DNA from 3 places in the Paenibacillus nitricinens genome. Region 3 is predicted to be linked to each of the others. Evidence: predicted binding sites of a transcription regulator. Region 3 holds the regulator's gene; each other region holds the start of a gene.
What was found. Region 3 encodes Rex, which represses fermentation and respiration genes when NADH is low (regulators of the CRP and FNR family bind a similar motif). Its sites were predicted from a motif close to TTGTGAAATATTTCACAA; they were not measured.
Positions count from the first base shown of each region.

Region 1 (3,574 bases), 2.7 Mb from region 3:
CCACTCACTTTAAACAAGAGATTAAACAAAGAACCGCCCGGGCTTCAATTAGCCCAAGCGGTTCTTTTGTTTTAATCAGAATAACAGTTAAATCTTATTGTGCTTGTACAAACTCAGCAGATTTAATCCCTGCTTGACGGCCGAAAATAATGATTTCTGCTACAGAGTTACCGCCGATCCGGTTTTGACCGTGCAATCCACCTGTAACTTCACCAGCCGCATACAGGCCAGGAATAGCAGCGCCGTCTTTATTTAATACCTCTGTATTCGTATTGATCTTCACGCCGCCCATGGTGTAGTGAATCCCTGGGGCGATCTTAATAGCGTAGTAAGGACCAACGGACAAATCGTTGTCCATTCCTGTTGTTCTGCCGAATTCAGCATCGTTCTTGTTCTTTACTGCGCTGTTCCAAGTATCAAGTGTCGCTTTTAGCTTATCGGCTGGAACACCGATTTCTTTCGCCAATGCTTCGATGGTATCCGCTTGGATTACGAAGCCCATTTTGTCATATTGTTCAATTGCTTTCACGCGTGATTTAACGCCGGAATCAAAGACAAGCGTTGCCGCTTTTTCAGGAAGTGCATTGATCGCTTCGGTAACTTTATCACGTGTAGTCAATTCGTTTACAAACCGTGTGCCTTCGCTGTTCACGAGGATAGATCCTTCACCGCGAACGGCTTCCCCGATCAGATAAGATTTATCTTGTTGAACTGTTGGGTGAACTTGAATTTGATCCATATCGACAGTAGTTCCGCCAAGTGCCTCGATCATCTTGATGCCGTCGCCTGTACTACCGATTTGGTTAGTCGTAACGTATCCTTCCAGATCAGGTCTAACTTTTGATATCATATCCATGTTGGATCCAAAACCACCTGTTGTTACAACAACTGCCTTCGCTGTAATGGTTTTTTCATCAGCTTGATTAAAGAGTACTTTGACGCCGTTAGCCTTACCGTCTTTTTGAGTAATTTCTTTAACATCCGCGTTCACAAACAGTGGAATTTCTTTTTCTTGTACGTTTCTAACCAATCCTTTGACAAGGTATTGGCCTACCGCAGATCCATCTTCTGGACGGTGGGTGCGTTTTTCGCTCATGCCGCCTGTGATTGTAATATTGTTCAGCTTGATTCCGATCGAATCTAACCAATCGATCGCACTTGCGGAATTGTCAACGAAGAAACGAAGCATCTCTTTATCATTCGTGTCATGACCGCCTTTTAGCGTCTCTTCATAAAACTTATCATTGCTATCTTCAATGCTTTGCTCTTTTTGAAATTTCGTTTGGGAAGCGTTCATCCCTGAGGAGGATTTACTTGTATTCCCACCTGCAACCGGCATTTTTTCTAAAATAACCGGATTCAAGCCCTTAGCCTTAGCTTCCAGTGCAGCAGACATTCCCGCACCACCAGCACCGACAATAACGATATCATAATTATCTTTTAATTGATCCAGTGGTGTGTAACTAGCTTCTGATGCACCTGATACGGCTTCAGCTTTATCATTTTTGGCCGTCTCATTTACCTTACTTTTGTTCTCATTGCCATTACTATTACCTGCGCTGTTGCTATTACTGTTACCGCAGCCTGCGATTACGAGCATGACAGAGAGAATGAGAATGAGAGCAGTACTTGTTGTCTTCTTCATCTTTATAACGCCCCTTTGTGAATGTTTTCACATTTATGATAACGCAAGGATGCTGTTTTGTGAAGGTTTTTTAGTAATTAGTTATACTTACTGTTACATTTTCATGAATATTTTCATTTAAATTTTCATAAAAATTCTTGCTTTCAATATTTCCGCAACTTACTACTCAAAAAAAGCCACCCTTTTCAGGGCGGCCATCTGCCTTATTTTCTAGTCACTTATGGTATATAAGCAATAACTTCAATTTCTACGAGCCCATCCTTAGGCAGACGTGCTACTTCAACTGCGCTGCGAGCAGGATATGGCTGAGCAAAAAACCTTCCATAAATCTCATTTACCTTAAGAAAATCATTCATATCCTTTAGGAAAACGGTCGTCTTTATTACCTGGTCCATGCTTGTACCCGCCGCTTCCAGTATGGCTTTGACATTCAGCAACGACTGTTCCGTCTGTTCCTCAACCGTAGCAGGAAAAGTCCCACTAACCGGGTCTAGTCCGAGTTGTCCTGAAGTATATAGGACGTTCCCAAGCTTTACAGCTTGAGAATAAGGTCCAATTGCACCTGGTGCATCCGTTGTTATTACAGTTTCTTTATGCATATTTTTCATTTTAAAAGACTCCTTTATCCAACTTATTCATTAGTTTTACCGTCATATTCCTTTAGCATTTCTGCCTGTTGCTCTGGCGTTAACTTCGCGATACCAAATCCCGTGAAGCCCCATATCGTCGCAAAGATTATTCCTGTCCAACAGAGAACAGCCCAAGGTAAATAGTCTAACGTTGCAACACCCAGCGTTCCCGCCATATAAGCACCTGCAGCTGTCCAAGGCAGAATAGGCTCGGTAATCGCCGCTGAATCCTCGATCGTACGTCCCAAATTCTTCGGATGCAAGCCCCGACGGATATATGCTTCACGCAGCATTTCACCTGGCATTAAGATGGATACCTGACCATTACTTGTAACCCCGATCATCGTAAGACCTGTAACAATGGTTGCTACGATCATTGAACCTGTGGAATGGACGAACTTCAAAAGCTTATTAACAATTAATTCCAAGGATTTCGTCAGAGATATGGTTCCAGCGAACGTGATTGCACAGAAGCAAATGAGAAGTGTACCCATCATAGAGTTCATTCCGCCACGATTTAAAAGACGGGGTACATCTTCAATAATGTTAGCAGAATCAAATCCAGCTACTTGAACCATAGAAATATTAAATCCATTAACAACAGAAGATACGACATCATTCAACGTAAATCCCTGAAATACAAGTGCGTTGGCCATAGCGAACATGGAAGAGATCAGCATGACTGGTATGGTCGGCTTCTTCGTAATAGAACCATACAAGATGATTAATACAGGCACTAATAGCAGCAGATTAAAGTCGTAAATGGTATCTAATGTTCCCATGATCGTTCCAACCTTTTCTGGAACAATAGCACCCGCAGCATCTGTGTTTAGGCCTGTGATAATAAAGACAACGCTTGCAACGATAAACGAAGGAAGTGTGGTATATAGTAAATGTCCAATATGCTCATAAAGATTGACACCTGTTGCTAACGCAGCAATATTCGTTGTGTCTGAAAGCGGTGACAATTTATCACCAAAATAAGCACCTGCAACAACCGCACCAGCTACTGCTGCTAGGTTCGCATCCATACCCGCGCCAACACCCATAAAGGCGACCCCGATCGTTCCCGCTGACCCCCAAGACGTGCCCGTACAAAGTGAAACGGCAGCTGTCGCAATAAATGCGGTGATAAGCAGAAATTGTGGATTAATGATTTTCAATCCATAATAAATCATCATTGGGATCGTTCCACCAACCATCCATGCCCCAATCATAAAACCAACCATGATCAGAATAAGAATGGCAGGCATCGTTTTCGCGATCTTGCCAGCGATAGATTCTAGTATGTCGTTATAGC
Region 1 is NZ_CP183948.1:460,935-464,508, reverse strand. Features, by position in the region: gene ACN6KS_RS02065 (flavocytochrome c) at 95-1,645, opposite strand; gene ACN6KS_RS02060 (RidA family protein) at 1,864-2,253, opposite strand; gene nhaC (Na+/H+ antiporter NhaC) at 2,277-3,574, opposite strand, start outside.
Region 1: ACN6KS_RS02065 (flavocytochrome c) is a predicted target of Rex. The motif match lies at 1,661-1,678, and genes of this name have one in related genera.

Region 2 (3,574 bases), 160 kb from region 3:
AAATAATATGGCATCTGCCGCTCCAAAACTCGCTACAAAAATACCTCCAGCGGAATACCCAATCGTCCGAAAGACATTCTCTGACAGGTTCAGAATCCCGACTGCTTTTTGTACATGTTCTTTTCCAACTACAGTGGTAATTGAAGCTTGATACGCAGGGGATTGGAATAATGCTGAGACTGTCGTAAGTCCCGTTAATATGGCCACGATAATGAATGATGTAGAAGACATGGAAATGGCCAAAGCAAGCGTAACTGCTAGACCGCAGCTTATCAAATCAGTGATTAACATAATGGTTCTGCGATTGATCCGATCTGCGAGTGTGCCTCCTATCGATCCGAGGAAAGAACTGAGCAATAAATTGATTATCGTAATAATGGCAATCATTTTAGCGCTTCCGGTGGTCTGAAGTACCCATAAACTTAAAGCAATGCTGTGAAAGGTATTTCCAAACAAGGAAATGGAATACGAGCTGAGTAGCAGCATAAATCTCCGGTTTCCCCAAAGAGTTGGATAGGATTGAGCAGTGGTGGATGCATGTTTTCCTAATACAGGATCTGTCATGGTAACTCTCCTTTCAACTTAAACGCTTAAGTGAATATCGAAAAAAAATTAATCAACAAAATAACGATTATTCTCTTGTTTGGAGTAGTCAGGACGATGTAATAACTCCTGCATTAGTTCAAAAGCAGTGGCTGATTTATCCCCAGTGAATATGAATTTCTGAACGTCTTCTCCAAGCATTTCTGGGCAATTACAGGTACATAGAACAGAAAGACGTGTGAATACCCCGGATTTTTCCACACAACTTCCGATAAACTCATTAATAACTATGGCCTCTTTGTAAATCCCCTCCGATAAAATTGTATTCAATTCCTCCATATTTTGAACTTTGAATATTGCTTTCTCAGGTAAAGGAAGACTGTCTTGGATAAAGTGAGTGAGCAGGGTGTTATTGAAGCTCTCCATAATTAAACAAACCTGTGAAAGATCCTCCGGCATTATCTTTTGTAGAGTTGAACGATAATTGTAAAGAACTTGCTTAAACAGCTTATCTTCAATCATGCTGTCGATCAAAATTAAGGGAATCCCTTCTACAAAATGCTTGGAAATCGAATAGAAGGATTCCTCGCGGACATCAATCAGAAAGACGGCTTCGAGTTTTCTTTCGACGATGATATCCAGTGAAGGATGGTCGGTACCAAGAGAGTATAACATCGTATGATATCCGGCATCCGTTAAACGCTGTTCCAAAGTACGGATAAATGTGAACTGGGCATAGAGTTTCCAAGGGGGCATATAAGCAGAATTATTGATAAGTATTCCTATTAATCCCGTTTTTTTATTAGCTAGCGAACGAGCTGCTAGGTTTGGAATGTAATGAAGCTCTTCAGCCAGTAACAGAATTTGATTGCGGGTTTTCTCAGGAATGGTTTGGTTATTGACGCGGTTCAGAACATAGCTCACAGTTGCAACGGAGACATTTGCTCGTAGCGCGATGTCCTTCATTGTAGTCTTTTTCACCAGTAAACTTCTCCCTTGCTGAGATATTTATTTCCAAATATTATCACTAAAACTTGAGAAGAGTCAACGAGTGACTTTATACCAAGAAGAAAATGATTTATGTGTTCATTTTTATAATTTGGGTAAATAGATTTAAGAACCTAAATCAGTCAGCGAGAAGAGGTGTGACTCATGGGAACGAATTTTAAACGGGAAGCGGGAGAGTTGTGAAACCGCTTTAGATACTGACACAAATTTGTGAAATCATTCACTTAATTATTAAGAATTTTAATATATAATTAATTTATAATCAAAATTAGGGGGAAACGAAAATGAGACTATTTAAAATGATTTTAGTGGCTGGGGTTTCGGTAGCAGTATTGGCAGGTTGTGGAGCAAATGAGGATAAAGCAACCAATTCGGCGGCAACTACGGCTCCGGCTGCTGAGCAGACAGATGCTGTCACTACAGCATCGATTGTCAATCAAGCAGATGCATTTACTAAGGCTGTTAGCAAAGATGGAAACTGGATTGTTGCGATTCTAAATGATGTAACGATTCCAGAAGAGGTTGTTGTAGCTGGAGAATTCCATGATAAAGGCGCGGCTGATGGCGACATCTACCGTAAGATTGCCCTTTATTCGCAAGATGCTGATCACAAGATCACTGCTACTTATACACTAACCGTACCAAAGTTTACAGTACAAAGTGAGAATTTGAAAGTTGAAGGCGGAACGATTAAAGGCGATGTTTATGTAGAAGCGAAAGGTTTTACTCTACCTGAAACCGCAACGATTGATGGTAATCTTTACTTCGCGAGCGAAGATCTGAAAACATCAGCTGTTATTGATGGAAAAGTGACTGGAACAACAGAAGTTAAATAATTTTGTAATCAACTTATTCAGTAGAAGCCAATCCATAGTCTATGGGTTGGCTTTTTTCTTTTCGTTTATATGAACTTTAGTTGATTTTCTTAATATTGAACTTATAATATTACTACCACTACTAGGAGGAACACATATGTCTAAGGAGTATTCACGCACATATATCGAAAGTGTAAAGCTTGAAATGTTAAATAGATTGGGACTTAAGCAAGTGTTCTTTAAGGAGCAAATAGGTGACGGCCTGATTTTTGAAGCGGTTGGTTTTGATAAAGGGAGCAAGCATCGTTTTTGTGTTAGACCGAAGACGAAAACAATTGACGAATTTATTTCAGGAAAATGGATGAAGGTCCGCAGCTTTACAATCAAAAGTGTGGAAATTTAAAATTGAATTCTAAAAAGGGAACCCCATTTAAATCGGAGTTTCCTTTTTTGTTTTTGAGAAGGATTCATTGATAATGTGAAGTATCGCCGTACAGATCGATGGTTGTATTGTTGTCAGTTAAGGTTACTTTACACAATGCTGTAGAGAGAATATCCGGTAGTTCCCCTAATTCCTGCAGTGATTTATTGAGAAAATGAGCCATAATGACTTTCAGGGTCATCCGATGTGTGACAATAAGTACCTCATGTCCTTCATTATCGTTAATGATACGCTCAATAGTCGGCGTTACTCTTTGTTCAAGCTGACTATAGGTCTCCCCTGGGGCTAGTGGAATAAAAAGATCAGGTCTGGTGAAAAAATGGGTGTACTGTAATGGATATTCTTGTTCAATCTGTTCTGTGTTCATTCCTTCCCAAATGCCCATGTTAATTTCCATTAATGAAGCTTGCTGTTGAATCGATAAACTCCGATTTCCTCGCGAAATCTGCGCAGTATGCAGCGCCCTTAGACTAGTACTAGAATAAATGGCTCCTAAATTCTCACCTTCCAAACGTTCTCTCAACCATTCCGCTTGCTGTTCACCCAAGGTTGTTAACGCTGAATTTTGATGTCCTTGCATTCTTTTCTGCAAATTCCATTCAGTCTGCCCGTGCCGGGTTAGAAATAATACTGTCTTTTTCATTAACGAAACCTCCCTTTTGAATAGTTGTAAGTATAAGATAAATAATTATAAATAAACAATATATAATAGTTAATATCCATAATGTATAGTTATAGTAAGAAGATCGAACATCCGTTTAAATAT
Region 2 is NZ_CP183948.1:4,398,962-4,402,535, reverse strand. Features, by position in the region: gene ACN6KS_RS19560 (MFS transporter) at 1-564, opposite strand, end outside; gene ACN6KS_RS19555 (LacI family DNA-binding transcriptional regulator) at 613-1,524, opposite strand; gene ACN6KS_RS19550 (polymer-forming cytoskeletal protein) at 1,836-2,387, shown strand; gene ACN6KS_RS19545 (hypothetical protein) at 2,524-2,769, shown strand; gene ACN6KS_RS19540 (histidine phosphatase family protein) at 2,834-3,451, opposite strand.
Region 2: ACN6KS_RS19550 (polymer-forming cytoskeletal protein) is a predicted target of Rex. The motif match lies at 1,760-1,777, and genes of this name have one in related genera.

Region 3 (3,574 bases):
ATAGAATCTATCCGGACCTGCTTACCATAAAAGAAACCTGGGATCTGCTTAGTGATAAACTATTCAGCCTCTTGCCGGAACGCAGCGATGCAGCAGCGGGAGAAGCTGGCCAGTTAGTCATGCGGCTACTTCCTACCCGTAAACCGAAAGATTGGGATGAATTGGTTGCTTTAGAGAATACTATGAATCTGACATTAAGCGAAATTATCCGTAAAGGTGATAAAATGCTTAATGAAATGCGAGATCAAGAAGGTCAATCTTCCTCAGATAGTCTAGTTACCGATATTAGCGGCTTATTTAAGGATTTAGCTTCAATACGTGAGCAAGTACGGTTTTTTATGGGATTAAACGATGAGAATGTAGTATATTGGCTGGAGGCGAATGGAAATTATCGCAGTAAATCGCTACAGCTGTATGCCGTTCCTGTTGATGTCAGTACTCAGCTTAAGGAGCTGTTTTTCGACAAAAAGAAAAGTATCGTGCTAACTTCGGCGACACTCTCTGTTGATAAATCGTTCCAGTTTATGATTGATAATCTCGGACTTAATGAAGCTGCGGAAGAGGGGCGTCTGATGACATCACTCCTGCCTTCTCCTTTTAAGTATCGGGAGCAGGCGCTGTTAGTTATTCCACGGGATTTCCCTAGTGTGAAGGGCAGTGTGGGCGATGCCCGATTTGTTGATACACTCGTACAATCACTAGCAGAAGCAGCGACTACAACACGCGGGCGGATGCTTGTCCTGTTTACTTCTTACAAGATGCTACGCCAGGTTTACGATCCTTTGAAAGAGGCTCTAGCCTCACAAGAGATCACGGTGCTGGGTCAAGGCGTGGAGGGGGGCAGCCGTAGCAAGCTGATCCGCCGTTTTCAGGACAGTGCAGCCTCTGTACTGTTAGGAACAAGCAGTTTTTGGGAGGGTGTTGATATTCCGGGTGAAGCATTAACATGCTTGGCCATCGTGAGGCTCCCGTTTCAACCGCCAAACCATCCCCTAGCGGAAGCGAAGTCTGAGTTATTACAAGCCCAGAAAAAGAATCCGTTCATGAAGTTGTCTGTTCCTCAGGCGGTTATTCGCTTTAAGCAAGGATTTGGAAGGCTGGTGCGGACAGCGCAAGATCGGGGTATTGTTATTGTGTATGACACTAGGGTGATCGAATCTCACTATGGGAAATATTTCCTCTATTCGTTGCCTGGCCCAAAAATGGAGCATATGCTTACGGATCAAATGGTTCCTCGTATAGCGGAGTGGTTGGAAGACGGAGGCGTTTCTTAAAAAGAACGTCATCGATCATATTAATCACTCTACAATGAAGGGCGGTATAAGAATACCGCTCTTCATTGAGACGAGGTACACGAATTAGTATAAGGTTAGTAAAGAATATTACTTACATTAGGAGGTAAATTATGAAATCGGAAAAAATATCAGAAGCCGTTGTTCGCAGACTTCCTGTGTACTTACGTTTCCTAAATGATCTACAGAAACGTGAAATATTAACCGTTTCCTCTCAAGAGCTAGGACAGAAACTTGATTTGAATCCCGCTCAAATTCGCAAAGATTTAGCTTATTTTGGAGATTTCGGCAGAAAAGGTATCGGGTATGACGTAACTTATCTTATTGAGAAAATCCGTCATATTCTGAAGCTGGATCAACAACTGAATGTGGCTTTAGTGGGTGCCGGTAACCTTGGACATGCATTATCTAATTATAATGCTTATTTGAAAGATACTATGAAGATTACCGCTATATTTGATTCCTATGCGCCTAAGGTAGGGCGGAAAATCAACTCACTTACCGTTCAACCGATGGAGGAGCTTGGTCAGACGGTTCGTGAGCAAGGTATTCGAATTGGGATAATTACAGTACCTGATTCAGAAGCGCAGAATGTAGCGGATATTCTCATTGAGTCTGGCATTGAGGCGATTTTAAATTTTGCACCAGTGATTCTAAAAACACCATCGAATATCCGGGTTCATGCTGCTGATTTTACAACAGATTTGCAAAGCCTTGCTTATTATTTGAAGGATGGAAAGGAAGAAAGCAGAAATGAAGAGCAATAAAACGATTATCAAGGGCGGGCGTTTTCTTACTCCGGGAACGGATGAGCCGGTTCTTAGTGGATATATGACTATTGAAGATGATTTGATCACTTACATAGGAAAAGAAGAGCCTTTAATAGAAGACGATGTGCAAGTTGTTGATGGCAGTCGTCTGTTGTTTATGCCAGGTCTGGTAAACACGCATGGCCATGCCGCAATGTCATTGCTTCGTGGTTATGGAGATGACTTAGCGCTTCAGGTGTGGCTTCAGGAGAAGATGTGGCCGATGGAAGAGAAGTTCACCGGAGAAGATGTATACTGGGGAACCTCCTTGTCTGTACTTGAAATGCTGAAAGGTGGCACTACAACCTTCCTGGATATGTATGATCATATGGACCGAGTAGCGGAGGTCGTCGAATTATCAGGTATTCGTTCCGTACTAATGAGAGGCGTAATCGGTCTATGTCCAGAAGAAGTACAAAATCAGAAGCTTGCGGAAGCGGTTTCTTTTGCGCGTAACTGGCATGGTAAGGCTGAAGGTAGAATTACGACAATGATCTCGCCACATGCCCCATATACATGCCCACCAGACTTCTTTGTTAAGTTTGTGCAGGCGGCTCATGATTTGAATTTACCGATGCATACCCATATGTCCGAAACGAAACGCGAAGTGGAGCAGAATGTGGTGGATTACGGACTGCGGCCAGTAGCGCATTTAGAGAAGCTTGGAATGTTCACACGTCCGTCTATAATCGCTCATGGTGTTCATTTGAATGATGAAGAGATCGAGATACTGGCTCGTCATGATGTAGGTGTATCCCATAACCCTGGAAGCAATCTTAAGCTGGCTAGTGGAGTTGCTCGAGTTACGGATCTTCTAAAGGCCGGAGTGAAGGTGTCACTGGGTACAGATGGAGCGGCAAGTAATAATAATTTGGATATGTTTGAAGAAATGCGTCTTGCAGCACTCATCCATAAAGGTGTAAGTGGTGATCCTACGGCTGTTCCGGCTCCGGAAGCTCTACGTATGGCTACGGAGTATGGCGCGAAGTCTATCTTTTTAAATGATGTGGGTAGACTCGCTGTAGGTATGAAAGCTGACTTTATTGCTATTGATATAGACCAGCCGCATTTGCTCCCACACACAGATCTGTTGTCTCACGCTGTTTATTCTGCCAGTGCCAAGGATGTTGAGCATGTATGGGTGAATGGTAAACAGGTTGTTAAACATGGACAATGTGTAACGCTAGATGAGGAAGCCATCCGTCGTAAGGCGCAAGAAGCCTTTGATGGACTGCTAAAACGATAGTCTAAATCATAACAAATAACTGAAAGGCTGTGACTTTCTGCAATTGCAAAGTTACAGCCTTTTGTGTTTCTGATCATTAGATCATTGAACGAGATATGAAACTTTGGATAAACACACGGGTGTGTTATATAATCAAAAAAGATATATTACTAGAAAGGGAGCTGTACCTTGAAGAAAAGGAAAAAATGGATCCTCCTGGGGTCAGTTCTGATTCTGCTCCTTCTGTT
Region 3 is NZ_CP183948.1:4,556,640-4,560,213, reverse strand. Features, by position in the region: gene dinG (ATP-dependent DNA helicase DinG) at 1-1,274, shown strand, start outside; gene ACN6KS_RS20250 (redox-sensing transcriptional repressor Rex) at 1,406-2,059, shown strand; gene ACN6KS_RS20245 (amidohydrolase) at 2,046-3,347, shown strand; gene ACN6KS_RS20240 (cell wall elongation regulator TseB-like domain-containing protein) at 3,516-3,574, shown strand, end outside.